3 regions of the Solibacillus sp. NPDC093137 genome follow, and region 3 is predicted to be linked to each of the others. Evidence: riboswitches for the same ligand, from Rfam matches in the RefSeq annotation. Region 3 holds a riboswitch; each other region holds the start of a gene.
What was found. A riboswitch is a leader RNA that binds a small molecule or an ion and turns the genes downstream of it on or off. The one in region 3 is predicted to bind cobalamin.
Positions count from the first base shown of each region.

Region 1: it holds a riboswitch for cobalamin, as region 3 does, so the genes downstream of both, ACQKN3_RS08400 (hypothetical protein) here and cobJ (precorrin-3B C(17)-methyltransferase) in region 3, are expected to answer to the same signal.
Region 2: it holds a riboswitch for cobalamin, as region 3 does, so the genes downstream of both, ACQKN3_RS11270 (ABC transporter substrate-binding protein) here and cobJ (precorrin-3B C(17)-methyltransferase) in region 3, are expected to answer to the same signal.

Region 1 covers NZ_JBNNVH010000001.1:1,624,134-1,631,985, reverse strand. The annotation lists gene ACQKN3_RS08415 (metal ABC transporter ATP-binding protein) at 63-809, shown strand; gene ACQKN3_RS08410 (metal ABC transporter permease) at 825-1,691, shown strand; gene ACQKN3_RS08405 (Fur family transcriptional regulator) at 1,688-2,098, shown strand; cobalamin riboswitch at 2,164-2,345, shown strand; gene ACQKN3_RS08400 (hypothetical protein) at 2,509-3,066, shown strand; gene ACQKN3_RS08395 (ABC transporter substrate-binding protein) at 3,056-4,009, shown strand; gene ACQKN3_RS08390 (bifunctional adenosylcobinamide kinase/adenosylcobinamide-phosphate guanylyltransferase) at 4,077-4,619, shown strand; gene cobS (adenosylcobinamide-GDP ribazoletransferase) at 4,632-5,405, shown strand; gene ACQKN3_RS08380 (histidine phosphatase family protein) at 5,378-5,983, shown strand; gene ACQKN3_RS08375 (bifunctional adenosylcobinamide kinase/adenosylcobinamide-phosphate guanylyltransferase) at 5,926-6,354, shown strand; gene ACQKN3_RS08370 (ECF transporter S component) at 6,341-6,835, shown strand; gene ACQKN3_RS08365 (hypothetical protein) at 6,832-7,506, shown strand; gene ACQKN3_RS08360 (branched-chain amino acid aminotransferase) at 7,645-7,852, shown strand, end outside.
Region 2 covers NZ_JBNNVH010000001.1:2,253,967-2,261,818, reverse strand. The annotation lists gene ACQKN3_RS11290 (GGDEF domain-containing protein) at 1-1,074, opposite strand, end outside; gene ACQKN3_RS11285 (DUF1934 domain-containing protein) at 1,269-1,706, shown strand; gene argS (arginine--tRNA ligase) at 1,709-3,376, shown strand; gene ACQKN3_RS11275 (acyl-CoA dehydrogenase family protein) at 3,707-4,861, shown strand; cobalamin riboswitch at 4,979-5,167, shown strand; gene ACQKN3_RS11270 (ABC transporter substrate-binding protein) at 5,310-6,257, shown strand; gene ACQKN3_RS11265 (FecCD family ABC transporter permease) at 6,250-7,248, shown strand; gene ACQKN3_RS11260 (adenosylcobinamide amidohydrolase) at 7,248-7,852, shown strand, end outside.
Region 3 covers NZ_JBNNVH010000001.1:1,289,270-1,297,121, forward strand. The annotation lists gene cbiE (precorrin-6y C5,15-methyltransferase (decarboxylating) subunit CbiE) at 1-1,008, opposite strand, end outside; gene ACQKN3_RS06665 (cobalt-precorrin-5B (C(1))-methyltransferase) at 983-2,119, opposite strand; gene ACQKN3_RS06670 (precorrin-8X methylmutase) at 2,094-2,759, opposite strand; gene cobK (precorrin-6A reductase) at 2,771-3,529, opposite strand; gene cobJ (precorrin-3B C(17)-methyltransferase) at 3,538-5,199, opposite strand; cobalamin riboswitch at 5,428-5,614, opposite strand; gene ACQKN3_RS06685 (S16 family serine protease) at 5,782-6,105, opposite strand; gene ACQKN3_RS06690 (hypothetical protein) at 6,238-6,669, opposite strand; gene ACQKN3_RS06695 (DUF2785 domain-containing protein) at 6,685-7,485, opposite strand; gene ACQKN3_RS06700 (acyl-CoA thioesterase) at 7,508-7,852, opposite strand, start outside.

The sequences.
Region 1 (7,852 bases), 330 kb from region 3:
ATCTGCATTATACTAACATGATGTAAATCGTAATGATTTTGAATTAGAAAGAAGCGAACGAAATGAAAAAACCATTGATTGAATTGAAGGATGTTTCCTTTCAATATGAATACACACAAGCATTGAAAAATATTTCGCTACGTGTCAATGAAGGCGACTTTTTGGCGTTAATCGGTCAAAACGGTTCCGGAAAATCGACACTTTTGAAATTAATTTTAGGACTGTTAAAGCCCATGTCAGGGGAAATTAAATTATTTGGCGAACAAGCAAACCATTTTAAACACCGCGAATGGATTGGCTATGTTTCGCAGAAATCCAATGCCTTTAACTCGGGGTTCCCTGCAACGGTCGAAGAAGTCGTGAAAAGCGGTTTATCGCAAAAGGTCGGGCTCTTTAAACGCTATCCAAAAGATGCGGACTTTCTAGTGAAAGGTGCTCTAAAAGATGTCGGCATGGAGAAATTTCTAAAACGGAATATTGGTCAGCTTTCCGGAGGGCAGCAGCAGCGTGTTTTCATCGCACGTGCATTAGTGTCCGATCCGAAGCTCCTTATTTTGGATGAACCGACAGTCGGAATTGACCGCGAAAATGTGCAGGCATTCTATGATATGCTCGCACATTTAAATAAGCATCACAATATGACAATGATTTTAGTTACACACGATGTGGACACGGTTTCGGATCGTGTCAGTCATGTCGCATGCTTAAATCAGTCGATCCATTTTCACGGATACAAAAATGATTTTGATACGATTTCGGAAGAACAGATTGCTAGCTGGAACGGCCACTCTGTTCGAAAGATTCATTAAGAGGAGCAGGCCGTTATGATTGAAGCTATATTAAACTATGAATTTTTACAAAACGCCTTTTTCTCAGGGCTTGTTATTGGAGTAATCGCACCACTATTAGGTGTATTTATCGTAGTAAGACGTTTATCTCTTATTGCAGATGCACTGTCGCATGTCACTTTGGCGGGGATTGCAGGGAGCCTGTATTTGAGCCAATCGTTTGCAGCACTGGCATTGCTGAACCCGATTTATCTAGGGATTGTCGCATCTGTAAGTGGTTCGATTTTAATTGAACGATTACGTAGACTATATAAACATTATGAAGAACTTGCGATTCCGATTATTATGTCGGGTGGAATCGGTGTGAGTGCCATTTTTATTTCACTTGCAAGCGGATTTAATGCAGATTTAATGAGTTATTTATTCGGCTCTGTATCTGCTGTATCACGCCAGGATTTATATGTTGTACTGGCAATTGCAGTCATAGTTGTATTATTTTTAATACTATTTTTTAAAGAACTTTTCGTATTGTCGTTCGATGAAGAATATGCGAAAGCGAGCGGTTTACCCGCGAAATGGATTCATCTAATCTTTATGGTTGTTGTCGCACTCGTAATCGCAGCAAGTATGCGTATTGTCGGAATTTTGCTTGTTTCAAGCTTAATGACATTACCGGTAGCAGCAGCGATGCGATTAGCTCGCGGCTTTAAAGAAGCAATCATTTTAGCGATTGTATTTGGAGAGCTGGCCGTAGTGATTGGACTCGTTTCTGCCTTTTACTTAAACTTGGCACCAGGTGGAACAATTGTTGTCACATCCATTTTAATCTTGCTGTCAGTAATTTTAATTAAGAAGATTGTGTTGAAATTAACTATTAAATCGGAAGGGGAAAAAGTACTGTGAATGCAGCGCGCGCGTGGGAAATATTAAAGGAAAATGGCTATAAAAAGACGGATAAACGAGAGTTGATTTTGGGTATGTTTGCAGCTACAGAAAAATATTTGACTGCCCGTGATTTGTTATCGGTATTGAAAAAAGATTTCCCTGGAATGAGTTTCGATACAATTTACCGTAACTTGGCTACTTTTGTGGAGCTTGATATTTTAGAAGAAACAGAATTAAACGGTGAGCGTAATTTCCGTATGCATTGTGAGTCGGATCACCATCACCACCATTTTATTTGCCGTGATTGCGGGAAAGTAAAAGAACTGTCTGTTTGCCCGATGGAAATGCTTGGTGAAAAACTGCCGGGTTATGCTGTGGAGGCCCATAAATTTGAGATTTACGGGAAATGTCCGGAATGTTTGTAGGTAGCTGTAGTAAATATTTATTTGCATAATTTTTTTTATATGCTAAAGTGATTAAGACAAATTGAATAAATTTGCAGGAAAAAGATGCATTATGCATAAATGGGAATTCGGTGCAAATCCGAAGCTATATCCGTAACTGTAAGCGTTGATGAAAATAAGTGTGAGACCACTGCTAATATAGCGGGAAGGTACTTATGAGTAAAGTGAAACGCAGAGCCAGGAGACCAATCTTTTTCTTATCGTAACATCCCTCTTCGGAATTAAAGAGAATGTACGGCAGTCACTGATTGAATAAGCAACATTTTGCATTCTTGTTTGATTTTTGAAGCCATCCATTTTCTCATGGGTGGCTTTTTTTTCGTACACTCAATATTTTCGGTGAGGCATTACATGAAGTGAGGAGAATTTTTATGAAAAAGGATATCCGTTTTTCCTGCTATCCGTTTATGCGGGAAAAGCAAAGCTGTGTCGATTATGAAATCCGCACTGATTCTTTAACAACACGAATCGGTACCGTTTTTCCGACATTAGTCGATGATGCATCCGGTCAAGTCGTCTTGGAGGATTTGAGGAGGATTCAACCATTAGCCTATCATGCAAATGGTTCGGTCCGCGGCAAATTGGCCATTACATCTGAGGATTTGCAATGGCTAAGCGACCGCTACGATTTTTATGTAGGTGAAGTTGGAGAAGCGATTCAGCAGTTTGTACTGCCACAAGGAATCGAAAGTGCAGCGAGACTGCACATTTGCCGCAGCGAGGCGAAAAAGTCTTACAGGGCATTACATAAAGTGAGCGAAGAAAGAGAAGTGGATGAAATTCTGTTTGATTTTCTAGGGCTGCTTGCCAATGTATTTTTTGTCATGGCGGTCTATATGAATCAGCAACATCAACAAGAGGAAATTCCATTTATCTCAAAATCCTATCCATCGAAAAAGAAAAAAGGAGTTACAACAAATGAAATTTAATAACAAATGGGTCGTTGCTTTAGCAGCAACATTATTACTGGCAGCATGTGGATCAGATGAGGAAAAAACAGGTGGCAAAGCAGAAAAAGAAGAGCAGGCTGAATCGAAAAATAATGGTGTACCCTACACGGTTATAGATGACCGTGGTGTTGAAGTGACATTCGATGAAGTACCGGAAACAATTATTTCTCTGCAACCAAGCAATACAGAGATTTTGTTTGAGCTGGGTGTCGGAGAACAAATTATCGGCGCAACAGAATATGATACATATCCGGAAGCAGCACAAAAAATTGAACGAGTGTCGACTTCTACAGTTATCAATGCAGAGCGAATTCTGGAATTAGATCCGGATGTAGTTGTAGCGTATACAATCGGGGAGGAAGCACAAATTACCCAATTGGAGGATGCAGGTCTTAAAGTGTTTGTAATTGCTTCTGCGGAGACATTTGATGATGTGTATTCGGATATTATCCAGCTGTCGGAAGTAATGGGTGTCGAACATAAAGGGGAAGAAGTTGTAGCCGACATTAGGGAACAAATTGATACAGTACAGGAAAAAACAGCGACACTTGATACGAAGAAAAAAGCATATTATGAAGTGTCACCAGCTCCGGCTCTTTGGACTACCGGCAGCAGCACGTTCCAGCAGGAAATAATGAACTATGCGAATGTTGAAAATATTTTTGCTGATCAGTCGAGTTGGATTAGTGTAACGGAAGAAGATGTCATCACTCGTAATCCAGAAATTATTATTACGCCAGCAACATATATGGAAAATGCAATTGATGAGATTCTAGGACGGACAGGCTGGGATAAAATACAGGCAGTCACAGAACAGGCAGTTTATTTAGTCGATGGAGATATTATGTCCCGTCCTGGACCGCGTATTGGTGAAGCAGTTGAAATTATGGCACAATCAGTATATCCGGAACTGTTTAAATAAGTATAGAATAGAAGGGCATGCCTTAGTTTAGGCATGTTCTTTTTACAATGTTTAAGGAGGGATACCATTGATTTTTATAACCGGTGGTGTACGCAGCGGTAAAAGTGCTTTTGCAGAGAAATACGCAAGGCAATTAGGTGAGAAAAAGACGCTCTACTATGTCGCGACAGGCGTATCCTTTGATGATGAAATGAAAAAACGGATAATCCGCCATCAGCAGGACCGTGAAACTCAGAACATCAACTGGAACACAGTGGAAATGCAAGTCAAAGTTCCGTTAGCGATTGGGCAGCTTTCCAACGAGGCAGTTGTGCTTTTTGAATGTGTGACAACATGGCTTTCGAATGTAATGTATACATATGAACAAAAAAATGAAAATAGCGAATATATCGATAATTGTATCGAATCGCTGCAAAAGCAATTGCTAACTTGGCGGAAGCAAGGTGCTACAATAATAGTTGTATCAAATGAAGTGCTGGATGAATTGCCTTCACAATATGATGAGGTAAATTTATATCGTAAATTGTTGGGTGAGCTACATCAATGGATTGTCCAAAATAGTGATGAAGCATATGAAGTACAATTTCAGCTTGTACAGCGTTGGAAGTAAGGAGGAAACAAGTTGAAAAATAGTTGGAGCGGTTTTTTATTAGCGTGGCAGTTTTTTTCGGCAGTGCCGATTAAGAAACAGCTGGATATGAATTCGAAATCTGTTACATGGATGTATGGATTTTTGCCGATTGTCGGATTGCTGATTGGAGCCATAATTAGTAGTGGTGTATTGATACTATCTCGCTATAGTGAAATTTCGGAGCTGCTGTTGGCGATTTTGATTGTTATCGGGTTGATCGTCCTGACCGGGGGGCTGCATTTAGACGGGTGGATTGATATGAGCGATGCGTTCTTTTCCTACGGAGAAAAAGAGAAACGGCTGGAAATATTAGATGATCCACGTACAGGCGCTTTTGGGGTTATTAGTGTTTTTTGCTTACTCGTATTAAAAATCGGCGTTATTTACGAAATGCTGTTGCATGGTCAATTGGCGATTGTGCCGTTTTTAATCTTCATTCCCTTTATAGCAAGAATGGGGATGCTGCTATATTTTGTAACGATGCAGCCGGCAAAGGAAAAGGGACTCGCTGCTTATTTTAAAGGAATCGTCATTCAAAATAAGCTTGCTGTTTTAATCGGCGTTCAAAGTATCCTGGCATTTGTGTGCTGGTTATACATTGGAGTTTTCAGCTTGTTTATTTTAGTGGTCGTGATGCTGTTCGCCGTATTTATTTACCGGATTTGGTCAAAGAAACATTTTGGCGGTGTAACAGGTGATTTACTCGGTGCACTCGGTGAAGGGTTGGAGGTTATACTATGGCTAACAATATTACTGTGCATTTAATCAGGCACGAAAAAACGAAAGCAAATACAGAACGGAAATATATTGGCTGGACAGATGAACCGATACTGAAAAAAGTGGAAGCCGAGATCGATCTACAGCCTGGTATTGTTTATGGGAGCGATTTACGGAGATGCCGTGAAACTTCACAATGTTATTTTCCGAATGCTGAATTTATCGCATCTAGATATTTGCGTGAGCTGCATTTTGGGGACTTTGAAATGTGTACATATGAACTATTACAGCATAATGAAACATACCGGGCTTGGATTGATGATCCGCTTGAAAACCCGATACCGAACGGAGAAACATTTTTCCAATTCAAGCAGCGAGTATTGGATGGCTTTCATAAGATTGTAAATGAAAAGAAGGAATATACGTTCATCGTACACGGAGGAGTAATTCGATTATTACTTGCCATATACGGAATGAAGGAACAAACTTTTCAGCAAACAGTGGCCAATCATCGTACGATTTATACACTTGGCTGGGATTCGGTAGATGAACTCATAGGAGGTGCGAGATGTACGTTATACTCGGAGGCGCACATAACGGTAAACGAAAATATGCAGAAAAATTGATTGAACAGTTACCTGCAAAAGAACTGATTGTTTGTGAAGGCCACTTGGCAAAACTTGAAAATATAAATGAAAACGAGCGCTACATAATAAGTAATTTTGAACAAATGATTTTACCACTTCTTCATGAACCGGAAGAAAAGGCTGCCCAGCAAATTTTCGAACAGATTATACAAATTGCAGAGCGGGCAGAACTGTTTTGTATTTGTACAGATACGAGCCGCGGCGTTGTACCGCTTGAAAAAGACACACGGCAATTAAGAGATACATGCGGCCGGCTTTATCAGAAGCTTTGTAATGAAGCACATACAGTTGTTCGTGTATGGTACGGCATACCACAAATTTTAAAAGGAGATTCTCATGGACAAAACTAAATTACGTTTAATTATTTTAACAGCATTGATTGCGGCAATTTGTGTGATTGGGAGTTTTATTAAAGTGCCGGTAGGGATAGTCGGAACAGCTGCACTCGATTCTGCCCCGGCTCTTATAAGCGCAATCTTTCTACCGCCAGTTTTTGCCGGCGCGGCAGGAGCACTCGGACATATCGCGACAGGTCTCACATCCGGCTTTCCGCTAGGCGTTTTACACCTTTTAATTGCAGCGGAAATGTTTATTATCGTTGCGATTTTTGCGATTATGCATCAAAAAGGCCAACGTATTTTAAAATGGATCTTTGTAATAATCGCAAATGGGGTCATTGCACCAATTCCGTTTTATTTTATTATTTCTCCGGCATTTTACATCGGCTCGATTGCCTCATTAACAATTGCTACAGCTGTGAACTGTCTTATCGCGATACTTGTCATGCCTGTATTGAAAACGGTGGTGCAGCGGGTAGGGGTTAATGTATGAGAAATGCGATTGAAGTTAACGGGTTAGTCGTATCGATTGATAATTCGGGTTGTATCGGCACAAAAGAGCACGATATTGTACATGTCCCAAATGAAATTACCGCTTATTTTACCGCTCGTACGGCTATTTTAGAGCAACTTTGCGCGGGTGCAATACCGGTACAGTTATTAATGGCCAATTTTTCAGGCGATGATGTCTGGACAGAATATGAGCAAGGTTTTAAAAAGGCATTTTCCGAAATGGGGCTGGAGATGCCTTCTTTAATGGGCTCGAGTGAAACGAATTTTCAGTCGCTTCAGTCAGCTGTCTCACTCACGATGCTTGGGAAAAAGCAATTCGCACGAAATACGAATCATTGCGAGTTCTATGTTGTCGGCGAACCGCTTGTCGGAAATGATGTGATAGAAAATCCCCACAAAATAGCCCAGTTAGATGAGTTATATGAAGGACTGGTCAACGGTATGATTCAAGCAATATGGCCAACAGGTTCTAAAGGAATTGGGGCAGAAATAATACGTTTTGCCGGAGAAAATTTTACAGCTCATGTCGATTTAACCAGCTCTGCAGGTCCATCATGTGCGGTGTTAGTTGCTGTGAAAAAAGAGCATGAAGAAATGTTCAAAACTAACATGACAGCACCTGTTAGTAAACTTGTAAAAGCTAAAGAATGATTGTAAGAAATTTGCTCGAAAACTAATGGAACTGCTAGAAAAAAAATTTTTTGACGGAAATTAAAAAATACTAAATTTTCTAAAAATAACGTGGTATGATAGAGTGTATCAACTTAAATTTTTAAGGAGCCTGAAATTATGACAACATACCAAATTACAACTGAGTTATCAACAAATAGAAAACAAAAAACACCTGCAGAACAGCTTGGTTTTGGTAAGATTTTTACTGACCATATGTTTGTTATGGATTATGAAGATGGAAAAGGATGGCATAATGCGACAATTACACCATATGCTCCGATTACATTAAGTCCTGCTGCGATGGTATTCCATTATGGACAAGCGG
Region 2 (7,852 bases), 960 kb from region 3:
TAAATTATTTATATGGAAATAAGAAGATAGTTTTGTTTTTGCCTGCTGTTTTGCTGTAAATACATTTTCCAGGAGTTCCAAAGATGTTTGTCCATTATCAGGATAGGAACTGATTCCTACAGTTACGGAAATATGAATAGATAAATCTTTGGATACTTCGAACTGCTGTTGGGCAATCATATTAATTAGATTATTGGCCTCTACAATTGCTACAGCAGGAGGCACATCCTTTAAAACGAGAAGAATTTCCTCACCGCCCAACCGGCCAACATAAGCCCCATTCTTATTTGCATATTCCATCAAGTGTTGGGCAAGTTGTTTAATAACAAGATCACCTGCAGAAAAACCATACTGCAAATTGAGCATTTTAAAATTCCGAATATCCATGAGCATTAAATTGAAATTGGATTTCTTTTTAATCATGTTTTTAATATGCTTTTCATTCTCTTTATTGTTCGGCAACTGTGTTAAAAAGTCGATCTTATTCAAATGAGTCGTCTGTTTTACCGTATCATTGGCAAGTTTGATTTGGCGAATAACAATGTAAATGAAATAAAATGAAAAAATCGTAAATATGCCATAAAGCAATAAATACTCAAAGCTTTTATTATGGAAACAAAACCCGAGAAATAATGCAATTAATGTTTCAATAAAACAAGCCCAAAAAAATAAAAATATATTTTTATTGGTCATTTTATATTTCCTTGTGATAAAGAACAATGTCAGAACAAGAACAAGAAAATTAATATTCAGGATCATCGGTACCAATTCCAGATATGGCAGGAAAAACAGTCCGATTCCTATGATCAGACCACTGATCAGAATAGCAAATGGCCCGCCTAATAGACCACTGTACAACACCGGAATGTATTGAATGTACATCATGAAATCATTCGTAAGGTGAACTGCCGAGAATGTCAAAACAAGGCCTGTTATACCAAATTTCACTCCGATTACATAAGGACGTGTGCGATGAATGAACGGTGTTTGTTTAAAGTGGTTAATAAATGGCCAATAAATTAAAAGTGTAAACGTAAATAATATACAGAAGTAAGATAATATTTCAATTAACATAATAAGCTCCTTTATACTTTAATCATTACAGTTCTGAACGAAAATTACTATAAAAATAGTGGAATTAAATAAAAATTGTTCAAATCAAGTTGATTGTAGGAGTAAGCGCAAAGTTAAGTTCGTTGTTGCTTAAAGATAGTTACTTATCCTATAATAAAAAGGTTATAGAAATATATGTATAGGAGCTGACTGCTATGGCGAACGAGAGCGGGAAAACAGTCAAAATCAAACTAGTTTCCTCAATCATTCCAACCGAGGGCGAGCTTGAACAATATGAAATGTGGCTTGAAGGCAGTTGTGTAGAAAAAGGGAACAGTCATTATTTGCGCTATGAGGAAGTTCAGGAGGATCTGCAAATTCAAACGACGATCAAACTCAATGAAGCGAATTCGTTTATTATGCGAAAAGGCGGTGTGAACATGCGGTTGCCTTTAAATCCGGACTTACGCGAGAATGGTCATTATGATAGCCCATTCGGTTCATTACCTCTTGTTACCGATACACATCAGTTAGCCATTGAAGTAGTACAAAGCGAAAAAGTGTCAGGGCAATTTAAAACGCAATATGACCTTATCATAGGTGGCAATTCAGTTGGCCATTACAAATTAGACATTGAATTTACGGAGGTATAACTATGAATGCAGTAGAACAATTACAGCAATCGATTAAAGCAGCATTAAAAGCAGCAATCGATCAAGCAGGCCTAGTAGAAGCAGGCACGGAAATCAACATCCATTTAGAAACACCAAAGGATAAAGCAAACGGTGACTTTGCAACAAATATCGCAATGCAATTAACTAAACTGGCGAAAAAGCCGCCACGTGCAATTGCAGAAGCGATTTTAGAACATTTAACGACTGAAGGCACAGACATCGAAAAGATTGAAATTGCAGGACCAGGTTTCATGAATATTACAGTTCGTAAAGACTTCTTGGCGAGTGTTGTTACAGCAGCATTTGAACAAGGCGAAAACTATGGTCGTTCAACTGCAGGCGCAGGAGAAAAAGTACAGGTCGAGTTCGTTTCAGCTAACCCGACTGGTGACTTGCATTTAGGCCATGCGCGCGGTGCATCTGTAGGGGATTCATTATGTAATGTATTGGATTTTGCTGGTTTTGACGTATCACGTGAATATTATATTAATGATGCCGGTAACCAAATTAATAACTTAGCGTATTCTTTGGAAGCTCGTTATAAGCAAGCATTAGGAATGGAAGCTGAAATGCCGGAAGACGGATACCACGGTCCTGATATTATCGGAATTGCCGGTAAGCTGGCTGAAGAATTCGGTGCAACAATTTTGGACAAATCTGATGAAGAACGCTTTAAATTTTTCCGTGAGCACGGCTTGAAACTGGAATTGGCGAAACTGCAAAATGACCTTAAAAACTTCCGTGTTGAATTCGATGTTTGGTATTCAGAAACTTCTTTATATGAAAACGGTAAAATCGATGTAGCATTAGACAAACTAAAAGCAAATGGCCATGTTTTTGATGAAGAAGGCGCGACTTGGTTCCGTTCAACAACATTCGGTGATGACAAAGACCGCGTATTAATTAAAAACGATGGTTCATACACATATTTAACACCGGATATTGCTTACCATGAAGATAAATTACGTCGCGGCTTTGATAAGCTGATCAATATTTGGGGTGCTGACCACCACGGTTATATTCCACGTATGAAAGCGGCAATCGAAGCACTTGGCTATGACCGCGGTACATTGGAAGTAGATATTATCCAAATGGTTCAGCTGTACAAAAACGGCGAGAAATTCAAAATGAGTAAACGTACAGGTAATGCTGTAACGATGCGTGAATTAGTAGAAGAAGTAGGCTTGGATGCTGTTCGTTATTTCTTCGTTAAAACAGCAGGGGATTCACATATGGACTTCGATTTAGACTTAGCGGTATCACAATCGAACGAAAACCCGGTATATTACGCACAGTATGCACATGCTCGTATTTCATCAATTTTGCGTGCAGCAAACGAGCAAGGTTTCGAAGCATCATTGGAAAACCTGAACTTGCTAACAGCAGAAAAAGAAGAAGATGTGCTTAAAAAAGTCGGCGCATTCCCGCAAATCGTGGCAGATGCAGCGAAACACCGCACACCACACCGTATCGCAAACTATATTCAAGACTTGGCTGCTGCATTCCATAGCTTCTACAATGCAGAAAAAGTATTGAACCAAGATAATAAAGAGCTGACAGAAGCTCGTTTAGCATTGATCACAGCAGTAAAAACTACATTAGCGAATGCACTGAAACTAATCGGCGTAAGCGCACCGGAAAAAATGTAATTTAACTTTTTAAAGCACTCTATTTCTATTTAAGGGAATAGAGTGCTTTTTATTTGAAATTGCCGTTGTTCTATTTGAAAAGCGATTCGTTCTACTTTAGATGCAACAGTTCGCCTTTCGCGTCGTAACTTTTCACATTATGGCGAATAGGTTCTCCTTTTTTCCGCAAACGTTCCACTTTCACCGGCAAAACTTTCAATTGTCGTGAAAATAGACCGCATGGAATCCCTATAAGGGGACTGGGGATATCTATTGACTTGTAATTTCCCGAAACGTACTATTAAATTTGACTTCTATATACAGGACAATAAATATGAGGTGGTGCTTTTCATGAGCAAGGAATTATTTATTCAAACAGACGAGCAGCAACAATGGCTGAAAAAGCTCGAAACAATAGCAGAGAGCGTGAAAGAACATGCTCAGCAAACAGATGAACAAGCGACATTTCCATTTGAAAATTTCCGGAAGCTGAGAGAAATCGGCTATACAAAAATAACATTGCCAAAGGAATATGGCGGAGATGGCTTTACAGTATATGATGCGCTACTACTGCAGGAAACTTTGGCGAGCTATTGCGGAAGCACGGGGCTGGCTGTATCGTGGACAATTCAAAATGTAGGCGAAATATTTGAAAATCGCTACTGGGATGAACAAAAGCTCGACTGGTTTGGCAAAGAGATCGCAAATGGCGCGACAGTCAATCGCGCGGTAAGTGAGTTTGCGATGGGAAGCCCGGTTCGTGGGGGTCGTCCGGGGACTTCAGCAAAACGTGATGGTGATTATTATGTAATTAATGGACGTAAAAACTATACGAGCGGTGCACCGGACCTCGATTATTTTTTAGTGTCTGCATGGATTGAAGATGAGGGTCATTTAGGATTTTTCCTCGTTCCGAAATCGGCCGAAGGGGTATCGGTCGAAAATACGTGGGACGTTGCGTCAATGCGCGGTACGGGAAGCGATGATTTAGTACTTGATAATGTACGTGTTGATCAAACAAACTTAGTGGAAATCCCGAACTATTCAACCGGATTTAAGCTGAACGGCTGGCTGCTCCTCATCCCGGCAACTTATTTAGGGATTGCCCAGGCTGCCCGCGATTACGCGGTCGACTTTGCGAATAGTCATTCCCCGAACAGTATTCAAGGAACAATTGCCCAGTTGCCAAACGTCCAAACGCTGATCGGAGAAATGGATTTGGCGTTGACGAAAGCACGCTTTACAATTTACGGTGTTGCGGGGCTTTATAATGATCCGATTAAAAAGTCGACATTAGTTAATGAAATCAATATTGCGAAACATGTCGTGACAAATACAGCAATCGAAGTTGTAGATAAAGCGATGCGTCTAGTTGGGGCAAAAAGCCTGCAAAGATCAAATCCGCTTCAACGCTATTACCGTGATGTCCGTGCAGGTCTGCACAATCCGCCAATGGATGACATTACGATTAAACGTTTAGCTGAAACGGCAATTGAAAAAGCTTAAAAGCAAAGGGGTGAGCAGTTCTTTTATTCATAATTTCAGCGGAATAAGAAGAATTATCTGAAACTTTGGCGATTGAGCACACATTTTTCTGAATATCAGCTATAATAGAGCTATTAATTTTATATGGACGATAAAGGTTCTTGCTCACTGATAGAGTAAGGAGTAAAAGGGAAATCGGTGCAATTCCGATGCGGTCCCGCCACTGTAAATGCTAGTTGAGAGCAGCATGCCACTGAAAAACTTTCGGGAAGGCGCTTATCAACGTTATGCATAAGCCAGGAGACCTGCCTTTATAATGCCCTAAAATAAACCTACGAGGATAGGATGTGGCGGATAAATTCTTTTTCCATTGAATTTTATTTGCATACGTAAAGCTTCCTTCATTTTTAGTAGGAAGCTTTTTATTTTTGTAGAAAATTATACAACGAAATTTTTGGAGGTTATTATTTTGAAAAAATGGCAACTGTTATCTTCCGCAGCATTACTTACATTAACATTGGCGGCATGCAACTCGGAAAAAGCAACAGATGAACAATCAGCAAAAGGCAATACAGAAGTAACTGAAGCAGCACAATTCCCGGTAACTATAAAAGATGCCTTGGACAAAGAAATCACGCTTGAAAAAGCACCAGAGCGCATTATTACATTGGCTCCATCCAATACGGAAATTTTATTCGGACTAGGGTTAAACGATGAAATTATCGCTGTGAACGACAATGATACATATCCTGAAGAAGCATTATCTAAAGAATCAGTTGGCGGCATGGAGTTCAATTTAGAACAAATAATCGGTCTGCAACCCGATTTAGTCTTAGCACATGAATCCGGAATGTACAGCTTCAATGAACAGGCAATTGCGCAGCTTGAATCAGTAGGAATTCCAGTATTCGTTGTAAAAGATGCGAAAACATTTGAAGAAACGTACGAAACGATTGAACAAATCGGGCAGCTGACAAATAAAGAACAAGCAGCCAAAAAAATGATTGCATCAATCAAAGAAGGCATCGAAGAAATTGAAGTGAAAGTAGCCGACCTGGAAGAAAAGTCCGTGTTCATCGTTGTTGGTACAGATCCGGACCTTTATGCAGCAGGCGAAGAGACATTCATCAGTGAAATGCTGGACGTGTTAAATGCAGAAAATGCTGTTCCTGAACTAGGGTGGCCGATGTACAGCTCAGAGCAATTCGTAAACAGCAATCCGGACGTTATTTTAGTAACGTATGAAAGCGACATGGCGGCAATCGAGAAAAACGATGCATATGCCGAAATGGATGCAGTAAAAAAAGGCAATGTGAAATTAGTTGATGGCGATACGACAAGTCGACAAGGTCCGCGTATTGTGGAAGGTATTGAATCAATTGGTGCGGCGATTTATCCAGAGGTATTTAATGAATAAAAAATATTCAATCGCCTATGCACTATCGATTGGATTACTTTTAAGCAGTATTTGGATCGGCATTTCATTCGGGTCTGTTAATATTCCGTTCTCAACTTTATGGGATAAAACGACAGATCCGGTTGCATACAGTATTTTATGGAAAATCCGAATGCCCCGCGTCATTTTAGCCGCATTAATCGGGGCATCATTAGCGATAGCTGGAGCAGCATTTCAAGGGTTACTTAAAAACCCTTTGGCAGATCCGTATACATTAGGAATTTCATCAGGAGCCTCTGTAGGTGCAGTCATGACAATCTTTTTAGGGATTTCAATACCAGTGCTCGGTGTCTTCACATTGCCTGTATTCAGTATGGCCGGGGCCGCATGTACGATGATCATCGTCCTGACATTTGCCCGACTAGTGGACCGTTCGATGAAAATGGAAACACTGATTTTGACGGGGATTATTTTCAGTTCGTTTTTGGGGTCCTGCATTTCCTTAATGGTTGCACTTACAGGTGAACAGCTAAGAGAAATTATCGGATGGCTTCTTGGAAGTGTGTCGATGCGAGGGTGGCCATATGTCCAGATGGTCCTGCCATTTATGGTGATCGGTACGGTGATTATTTGGCTAACTCGACGTGAACTGAATGCGATGATTTATGGAGAAGAGCGTGCCCAGTATTTAGGGGTAAATGTTAAGCGCAGCAAGTATATGATTTTGGCGGGCGGTTCCATTTTAACAGGAGCGGCTGTTGCTGCATCCGGGACAATTGGATTTGTAGGGTTAGTAGTACCTCATATGATACGCCTGCTGATCGGAGCAGACCATCGACATTTATTGACATTGTCGTTTTTGAACGGTGCAAGCCTGCTCGTCATTTGTGACTTAGTATCGCGTACAATTATAGCCCCTATCGAACTGCCGATTGGTGTTATTACTTCCTTTATCGGCGCGCCTGTCTTTGCCTATATTTTCTTCAAGCAACGTAGAAAGGTTGTTGCATAATGTTAAAAGTAAATAACTTATCAGGTGGTTACGGCGGGAAAACGATTATAAAAAATATGACGTTTCACGTGGAAAAAGGAAGAATTCTCGGGATTCTTGGTCCGAACGGCAGCGGGAAATCGACATTACTGAAAATGATCAGTGGTGTGCTGAAGCCTGAAACAGGGGAAATTTTTATCGAAGAGAAACCGCTTAAAAGCTATGATAACAAGCAATTGGCGAAAAAGATGGCAGTTCTTCCTCAATTAAATGCAAGTGCATTTACAAACAGTGTATATGATGCGGTTTCGTTAGGACGTTACCCCCATCAAAGCGGCTTCTTTTCTTCCTGGACCGAAGAAGATGAAAAGACAGTTCAGCGGGCGATGGAAAGCACAGGTGTGTCGCAATATAATAATCAGTACTTGGAGTTTTTATCGGGAGGCGAGCAGCAACGGGTATTTATTGCCCAGGCACTTGCACAAAATTCGGAACTGCTTCTATTGGATGAACCGACTAATCATTTGGATATCGCTCATCAAAAGCAGATTCTGGATATGATTCGGATGCAAGTTGAATTGCAAGGGCTGACAGTTGTCTCGATTTTTCATGATATTAACTTGGC
Region 3 (7,852 bases):
GCCATTTGGCTTTAATCGATTCACACATAGTTGCAGCAACTGCTCCATATTACCGCCGTTGCCACCGATGAAAATGGCGTCCGGATCAGGAAATTCTTCTAATCTTTCCGGAGCTTTTCCTAAAACAGCTGTAAAATCTGTACGATGAATATGCTGGTTTTGAAGACAGTTTTCTAAATCGGCTTCATTTTTTTCTATCGCAAATACTTGACCTTCGCGCGCAATTTTGGACATCTCAATGGCAACTGAGCCTGTGCATGTCCCAATGTCCCATGCGATACTCATTTCTTTTAATTGCAGCGCTTGTAAACAAAGAACTCGGATCTCCTTTTTTGTGATGAGCCCTTTATCAGGTTTCCGCTGAATAAACTTGTCATCATCAATACCGATTGACGCACGCTCAACAGCTTCACGCTGCTTTAAAATAACGACATTCAATGGTGAGAATTCGGCCTTCTCCATTTCATCCAAAGAAAGATGACGACATCGTTCAGTTGGACCTTCCAAGTTTTCTGCTACAAACGCATCGTATTCGGTCATGCCGAACGCATTTAAATAGCGGGCAAGTGCATTCGGTGAATTTTCTTCATCGGTCAATATCGCTATTTTTTTCCGGCCATCGATTTTTTGGGCAAGCCCCTTCATTGACCGGCCATGAACACTCGTTAAATAGGCATCCTGCCAGCTTTCCTGCATTCTTGTAAATGCTAATTGAACAGAGCTGGCATAAGGATAAATTTCTAACGGGAGCTTCTTCGCCAAAACACCGCCTAGTCCGTAAAATAGCGGGTCACCCGATACTAGAATAACGATGTTTCTTTTTTCTTCTTGCAGCTTTTCCACTAATTGTGATAGTCCACCTTTTATAATGATCTTTTCGCCAGTGTAATCCGGGAAAAAGTCTAGATGACGCTCACCACCAACTAGTACTTCACTTGATTCAATCCAAGCGATATATTGAGGGAGTAAACTTGCTGATCCGTTATCCCCGATACCAATCATTTTCATCCAATTGTTCAATATTCTCAGCCTTTCCTAGCATGTCCCCGTTCATTGCATACAGCGATGTGGAAACACGTAATTTCGCTTTCATATGATCCAGTGCAAAGTAACAGCAGTTTTTACAAAGCGCTTCAAAAAATTGGTCATTCCCCTGCATGATTTCTCCTACTTGTGATGCCGTATTCGCATGTAATATTTGCTCGATTATTTTTGGATCAGCTCCGGCTTTTTTCGCAACTTCAGCCAAAAATGGGAAACTGATCGGCGCACTTTTTGAATGCACCATCATGACACCCTGTGCTACCTTTGAAAATTTCCCCATCATCCCCACAAGTGACACTTGGGGAATCTCTTTACGGGCGATATGCTTTAACGTAAAACCGACGAAATCCCCCATCTCTATAAATGCTTCTTCCGGTAAATGCGGATATTGCTTCATTGCATATTTTTCACTGCGTCCGCCGGTTGTAATGACAAGATGGTCACAGCCTGCCTCTTTTGCAACACTAATTGCCTGCACGATACTAGCCATATAGGCAGAACTTGAAAAGGGTACGACCGTTCCGCGCGTACCTAATATGGAAATTCCACCCAGTATTCCCAGCCTTGCATTTAATGTCTTCTTCGCGATTTCCTCACCGTCCGGAACGGAAATGATCACTTCGATTCCTTTGTCAATTTGGAAAAGTTGAATCGCTTCTTCGACAACACCATGAAGCATTTTTCTCGGAACAGGGTTAATTGCCGCTTCTCCGACAGGCACGGGCAGTCCTGCTTTTGTTACACGACCAACACCGATTCCACCATCTAAGTGAACACCGCTTTTCTCTATAAAACGAACCGTACTTTGAATACGTGCTTTATGTGTTGCATCCGGATCATCCCCTGCATCCTTAATCGTTTCACACATCACTTCATTTTCCTTTACTGCAAAAGATACCACCGTAAATGTGGCATCCTTTCCTACAGGTAAATGAATCGTTACATGTTCAGGAACTTCTCCGGTCACAAGTGCGTACAAGGCAGCTTTTGTCATCGCAGTTGCACAAGCTCCTGTTGTGTAGCCGTGACGCATTTCCGACGGATCTTTTTTATTTCGCTTCTTTTGCTCGTTCATCTGCCATGATTGAGATGGCATTTAGTGCTGCGACGGTTACAGTACTGCCACCTTTTCTTCCTACATTCGTAATAAAAGGAATTCCTTGTAAAATTGCTAATTCCGCTTTCGATTCTGCTGCCGAAACGAACCCAACAGGCATCCCAATAATTAAATCCGGCTTTGCAAGGCCTTCCTTAATCAGACGAATTAATTCAAGTAGAGCTGTTGGAGCATTCCCAATTGCATAAATTCCTCCTTCTTGTAGTTGCGTCGCCTTTTGCATCGAAATAATGGCACGAGTTGTTCCCAGTTTTTTTGCTTCGATTGATACATCTTCATCTGCGATATAACAATGTAAATCCCCGCCATGTTTTTGGAATCGTTTACGCCCTGATCCACTTTCAATCATCTGAACATCGGCAACAACATGGCGTCCAGCTAAAATTGACTGAATTCCTGCTTCAATCGCATCATCCGTAAAAATCATGCTGCGGCCCAGTTCGAAGTCTGCTGAAGCATGGATAACGCGGCGAACAACAAGCCATTGTTCATCCGTAAATGGATGCTCGCCCATTTCTTCTTTAATCATCGCAAAACTATAGTCATAAATTTTGTCCGGGTCTACTGTTAGTGGTACGAAGTCTGTATTAAAATTCATATTTGCCATTGTTATTTCCCTCCTAATTTTTCATACACTTCTTCAAATGAAGTGCATAAGTTTTCATATTGTATTTCTGGTCTTTTAATTAAGATTACTGGAATACCAATTTCCAGAGCCGCATCCATCTTTTCGTCTACCGAACCGACTTTCCCGCTTTCCTTTGTAATAATAAGTGTTGTGCTGAACTGTTCGTAAAGCGCTTTATTCAATTCTTTAGAAAACGGTCCTTGGATTGCGATAATATCGCGCTGCTTCACACCAAGCGTATTGCATTTATCCATATTCTCTTTATTTGGCAGCATCCGGCATACTAGACGAATATTTTCGCTATGTAATAATTGCTCCGTAAAAACGGCAAGCGTTTTACTGCCTGTTGTCAGCATAATAGTTCCTGAATGTGCGGATGCAGCAATTGCCGCCTCTTTATACGTTTCCACTTCCGTAACGAGCGGATGTACATAACTTTGCTGCGGACGTTCATATCGAATATAGGGAATACCCGTTAAATTTGCAGCGGCCATCGCTGTTTTGGAAGCCTCTTCCGCATATGGATGACTGGCATCGATAACCATTGTTACCCGCCGTTCTTCAATTAGTTCCTTCATTTGCTGTTCTGTTAAACGACCGACATGGTACGGAACATTCGCTTCCTGTAGACTCGCTGCAGCAGATTCCGTCACGACAGTCGCCACCAATTCTTGTCCCGCTTGCATTAATTGAACAGCCAGCTCTCTTGCATCACTTGTTCCAGCTAAAAATAAAATCATCATTTCACCTAATCTCCACAAGGGGCCTCTTCCACTTTAATTTTGCATGACATATCAATATAATTGAAATTCAGGATTTTTTTTACACGTTTAAAATATTTGAAAAAACGTTCATTCGGATGTGCATTTTCTTTATAGTCCGCAACGATTTCTGTTAGTAAAGGAATCAATTTTTCGGGATCGATCCCTTCAAGGACAGGTTGTGCTGCATGTGCTGTTCGTCCAACTGGTTTGGAACCGATAAACAAATCAAACTTTTTCTTGCGGTAAACAATGCCGATATCATCAAAAACCGCGCGATAACATGCCATTCCGCAACCGTTAAAACCGACATGTAGTTCTTTCGGCATTTTAATGCCACCAAGTGTTTCCATAATCTCTTCAGCATATGGAATGGATTCGGCTTTTTCGCCGTAACAGAAATCACACGCCTTGACGATTACTACGTCGCCGACAGGTTGAACAAGTAAACCCGTTTTTTCTACCGTTTCTACGATTCTTTGAGGTGAATCGGTTGGTACCTTCAACACGAGACGGTGATCAGGCGTATACTCCATCGTACCCCGTTCTCCTACAACCTCTGCCAATGTAATCATTTGTGCAGGTGTAATCATTTTATTGGCAACACCTGGTGATACAGCAAACTCAAATATGGATTCCACTTCTTGCTGCACTAAAAAAGGATTTTCTTCAACTTTTACTGCTGACGTTTCTTTATGTACGAGCGCTAATGCTTCATTTGCAAGCTGTAATGCGGTTGTTTTAATGGCTGCTGGTTCAACTATTTTTTTCTCTATAGCTTCAATTTTTTCATACCCGGTCTTTGCTTCACCCGTTTCCTGATCCAACGCCCAAGGTTCCGCTTCTTTTTTCAAACGTTGGTGCGGTTTTAATAGTTGTTTTTCTTGCCCTAAAGTATATTTTCTCTGATAACCACGCGGTGTAATGATTTTATTATCGTAGTAAAATGTTGAGGAATTCCCAACGACGACCGTTGTCAGCATTCCGATATCATGTTCGAGCATATCTTCTAGTGTTGTTAACACAATGTCCTGCGTATCCCGATAGGCAGCTTTTACTAATCCGACAGGTGTATCAGGTGAACGATACTTAAGCAATATTCGTTGTGCTTCCACAATTTGTCTTGTCCGTCTGCCGGATTTAGGATTGTAAAACGCAACGACAAAGTCTGCCATTGCCGCTGCCTCAATCCGTTTTTCGATGACCGTCCATGGTGTTAAATGATCACTTAAACTAATTGTGCACGAATCATGCATAACAGGAGCGCCAAGTAAACTTGCACAGGAGTTAATCGCTGATATACCCGGAACGACTTCTACTTCAATTCCTTCTTTTGCAGTCCATCCCTTTTCGATTAATACTTCATATACGAGGCCCGCCATTCCGTAAACACCTGCATCACCACTTGAAATAACAGCAACTATATGGCCGGCTTCAGCCTGTTTTACAGCTTCTTGCGCACGTGAAACTTCTTCTGTCATTCCCGTACTGACGATAGTTTTCGCCTTCACTAAGTGCTCAATCAGTTCAACATACGTTTTGTAACCCATAATGTGATCACTTTGCTGCAGTGCATCGACTGCACGTTTTGTTATATGTTCCCGATCACCAGGTCCGAACCCTACAACAAAGATCTTTCCTTTTTGCATGTAAACACCCTCCCTATTAGAAAAATACATCTCGCACCAAATAGGACGTGATGATAATTTTTCTTATGTGGATTTCATTAAAAACTAGTATTGCTTATCCACTAAGAAATAAAAAAAGCCCGCACCTCTCGTTAGAAAGAGGTACGGGCATGTGAAATTAATACTAAAAAAGTATAGAAAAACACAAAAACAATTACTTGTTTCGCCTATACTTCTCCCTCCGAAAAGTAAGTATCGTTTAAATAAGCAGGTTTCCTGGCTTAAGCTTCCTTTTACTTTCACATCTTCCCATCTTTACGACAGTGATTCATTGTGATTTCATCAGCTATTACAGTAGCGGGGGCTGCATTAGTCTTTCACTAATTTCCCTTTTACCTTACAAAATTCTGTAAGCACTTATTTAAATTGCAAATTATTAAATTATTATAAAAATAACATAGTCTATTAAAAAATGATAGAACAATTATTATGATATCAGTTTTTTTCAGTGAAGATAAAGCATTGTTCCTTCATTATTTCGGTCCTTTGCACATTAATTTCCTATCTTAATTAACAAAGGTTGTTTATTTTCTGTTTTTCATTTTATTTATTTAATGACCCTATTTCATTTAGTTTTTTTATATCAGTTACAGCATTTTCTATAGATGCCACAGCGATAATTTCTATATTAAGTTGCTCATCTTTTTTTACTCTCTTCGCCTCTTCTTCATTTTCTACAGGTAGAATTATATGAGAAAAACCGCTTTGTTCGGCAATCAAAGTTTTCGCTTTTATTGAACCGATTTCCTTCACATTTCCTTTGCTATCAATCGCTCCAGTTACGGCAATCGGAATATTATTGTTAACGTCACCATTTTCGATAAGAGCACTTAATACAGTGGCAAGTCCTGCACTGTCACCTTCTATATCTTCTCTTTATAAAAATTGATTAATAGCAAAAGCGTTTTCTGGTAAATAAGCAATGACATTTTCCTTCATCGTCTCAAAATGTTTCTCCGTGGGACGTACATAACTAAGTAATTCTTCATTTTTCGAACGTTACCGGATTTTATTCGTAACAACTTCCGCATCCAAAACTTCTTTATTAGTTGAAAATTCCATAGTATGAATTAAGTAGTTCAAGTCCGTTATATATGGGATCTCAATCACTTCGACTGCCAATACATTGATTCCTGAGTCTTTCACTATTTCAAAAGGCTCGTTATATGACATAAGAAAATAAGTATATTTTTCATAATCAATCAGTCGGCTTTCAAAGACAGCTAATAGGGCTAGTATATAAAAAATCCCTAAAAAAGCTGCTTTCAACTTCTTCTGGTTCCGGTAAACAAAGAATCCGAAAATTGAAATACCCAGGCCCACTATAATAAAAATAATAAATTGATAACCGTTAATCTTATCAAAATAATATGCGAGTAGGCCTGTTATGTATAAAATGAATGGCAGTATCATTAAAAAAATACGTCTCAATTTTTCAACTCCTTACTAAACAAAAGTTGAATTTCCAAAAATAATCCAATCGGCTGTTTTTGTACATTTGGTCGATTTTAATAAATGTTTTAATAATGTTGCCTCAAATTTCTTTACGTTCCATTCATACCGGTATTTCTTATGCCAATCCTCTACTTCTATGTAATGCAATCCTTTTAGCCACGTTACCAATCGCTCATCCGTCAGTCCCTTATCCAGTAACGCATCAATGACCGGTAACATACGCTCTTCTTCCTCATCAATTAAAGCATATTCAGTATGAAGACAGCTTTTTAAACTTTGTAATGCATTACATAATAATTGAGATTCCTTCATCAACGGATGTCTAATTGCTTCTGTTAATAAGTCACTTCCATGTGCAACCGCATGTGCCCAGCCCTTTGTAGTGTCGAATCCCCGGAAATCCTTCTCAAGAAATAAATAATGAATACTTCGGTGAATAGCCTCAACAACAAGTTCTTCAGGCAAACTTCTTTTTTCACGATCTATCCCTAAAATGAGGGTGATAACGAGTGCCGAAAACGATCTTGTAAATACATCATCAGAAGGATTGCTCTGTGTAATATTTAAATAAAGGTGCTCATCATCCGAACATATTTTTAATATTAAAACTAATTGTTCTTCAGTAAATTGCTCATTCAGAATTAATTCGCAAAATCCCCGATAAATTAAGTTGTCACGTAAATAGCCATCCGTATTTCCTATATTTTTCAGCATAAATTCGATTAATTCATTAAAATCAATTAAATCCAGATTAATCGATTTATTTACTATTCCTTCTAAATGTTCTTTCATCACCAATTAAATTGCTCCTTTTTTATTGCGCTATTTCAAAAAGTTTTTTTAATGGCTCAGGAATTTTCGCAACTCTTTTCTTTTCTAAATTGAAAAAGCATCCTGATTGTTTTCCGATGCAATGGATATGCTTTTCCGTTGTAATTTCCAGTTCCATTTCCCAACTAGATTGCCCGATTTTCACCATCCAGCAACGTCCGACCGGTTTATCGAAAATTGTTAAAGGGGCTTTGTATTCAATCTCTGTTTTCATCAAGATCGGGGAGATTTGCACTGCCATCATTTCCGCCAATGAGTAATGCTCATTTAAAAAAGCCATACGTAAATCCTCAAACCACCTTACATACACAATATTACTAACAATGCC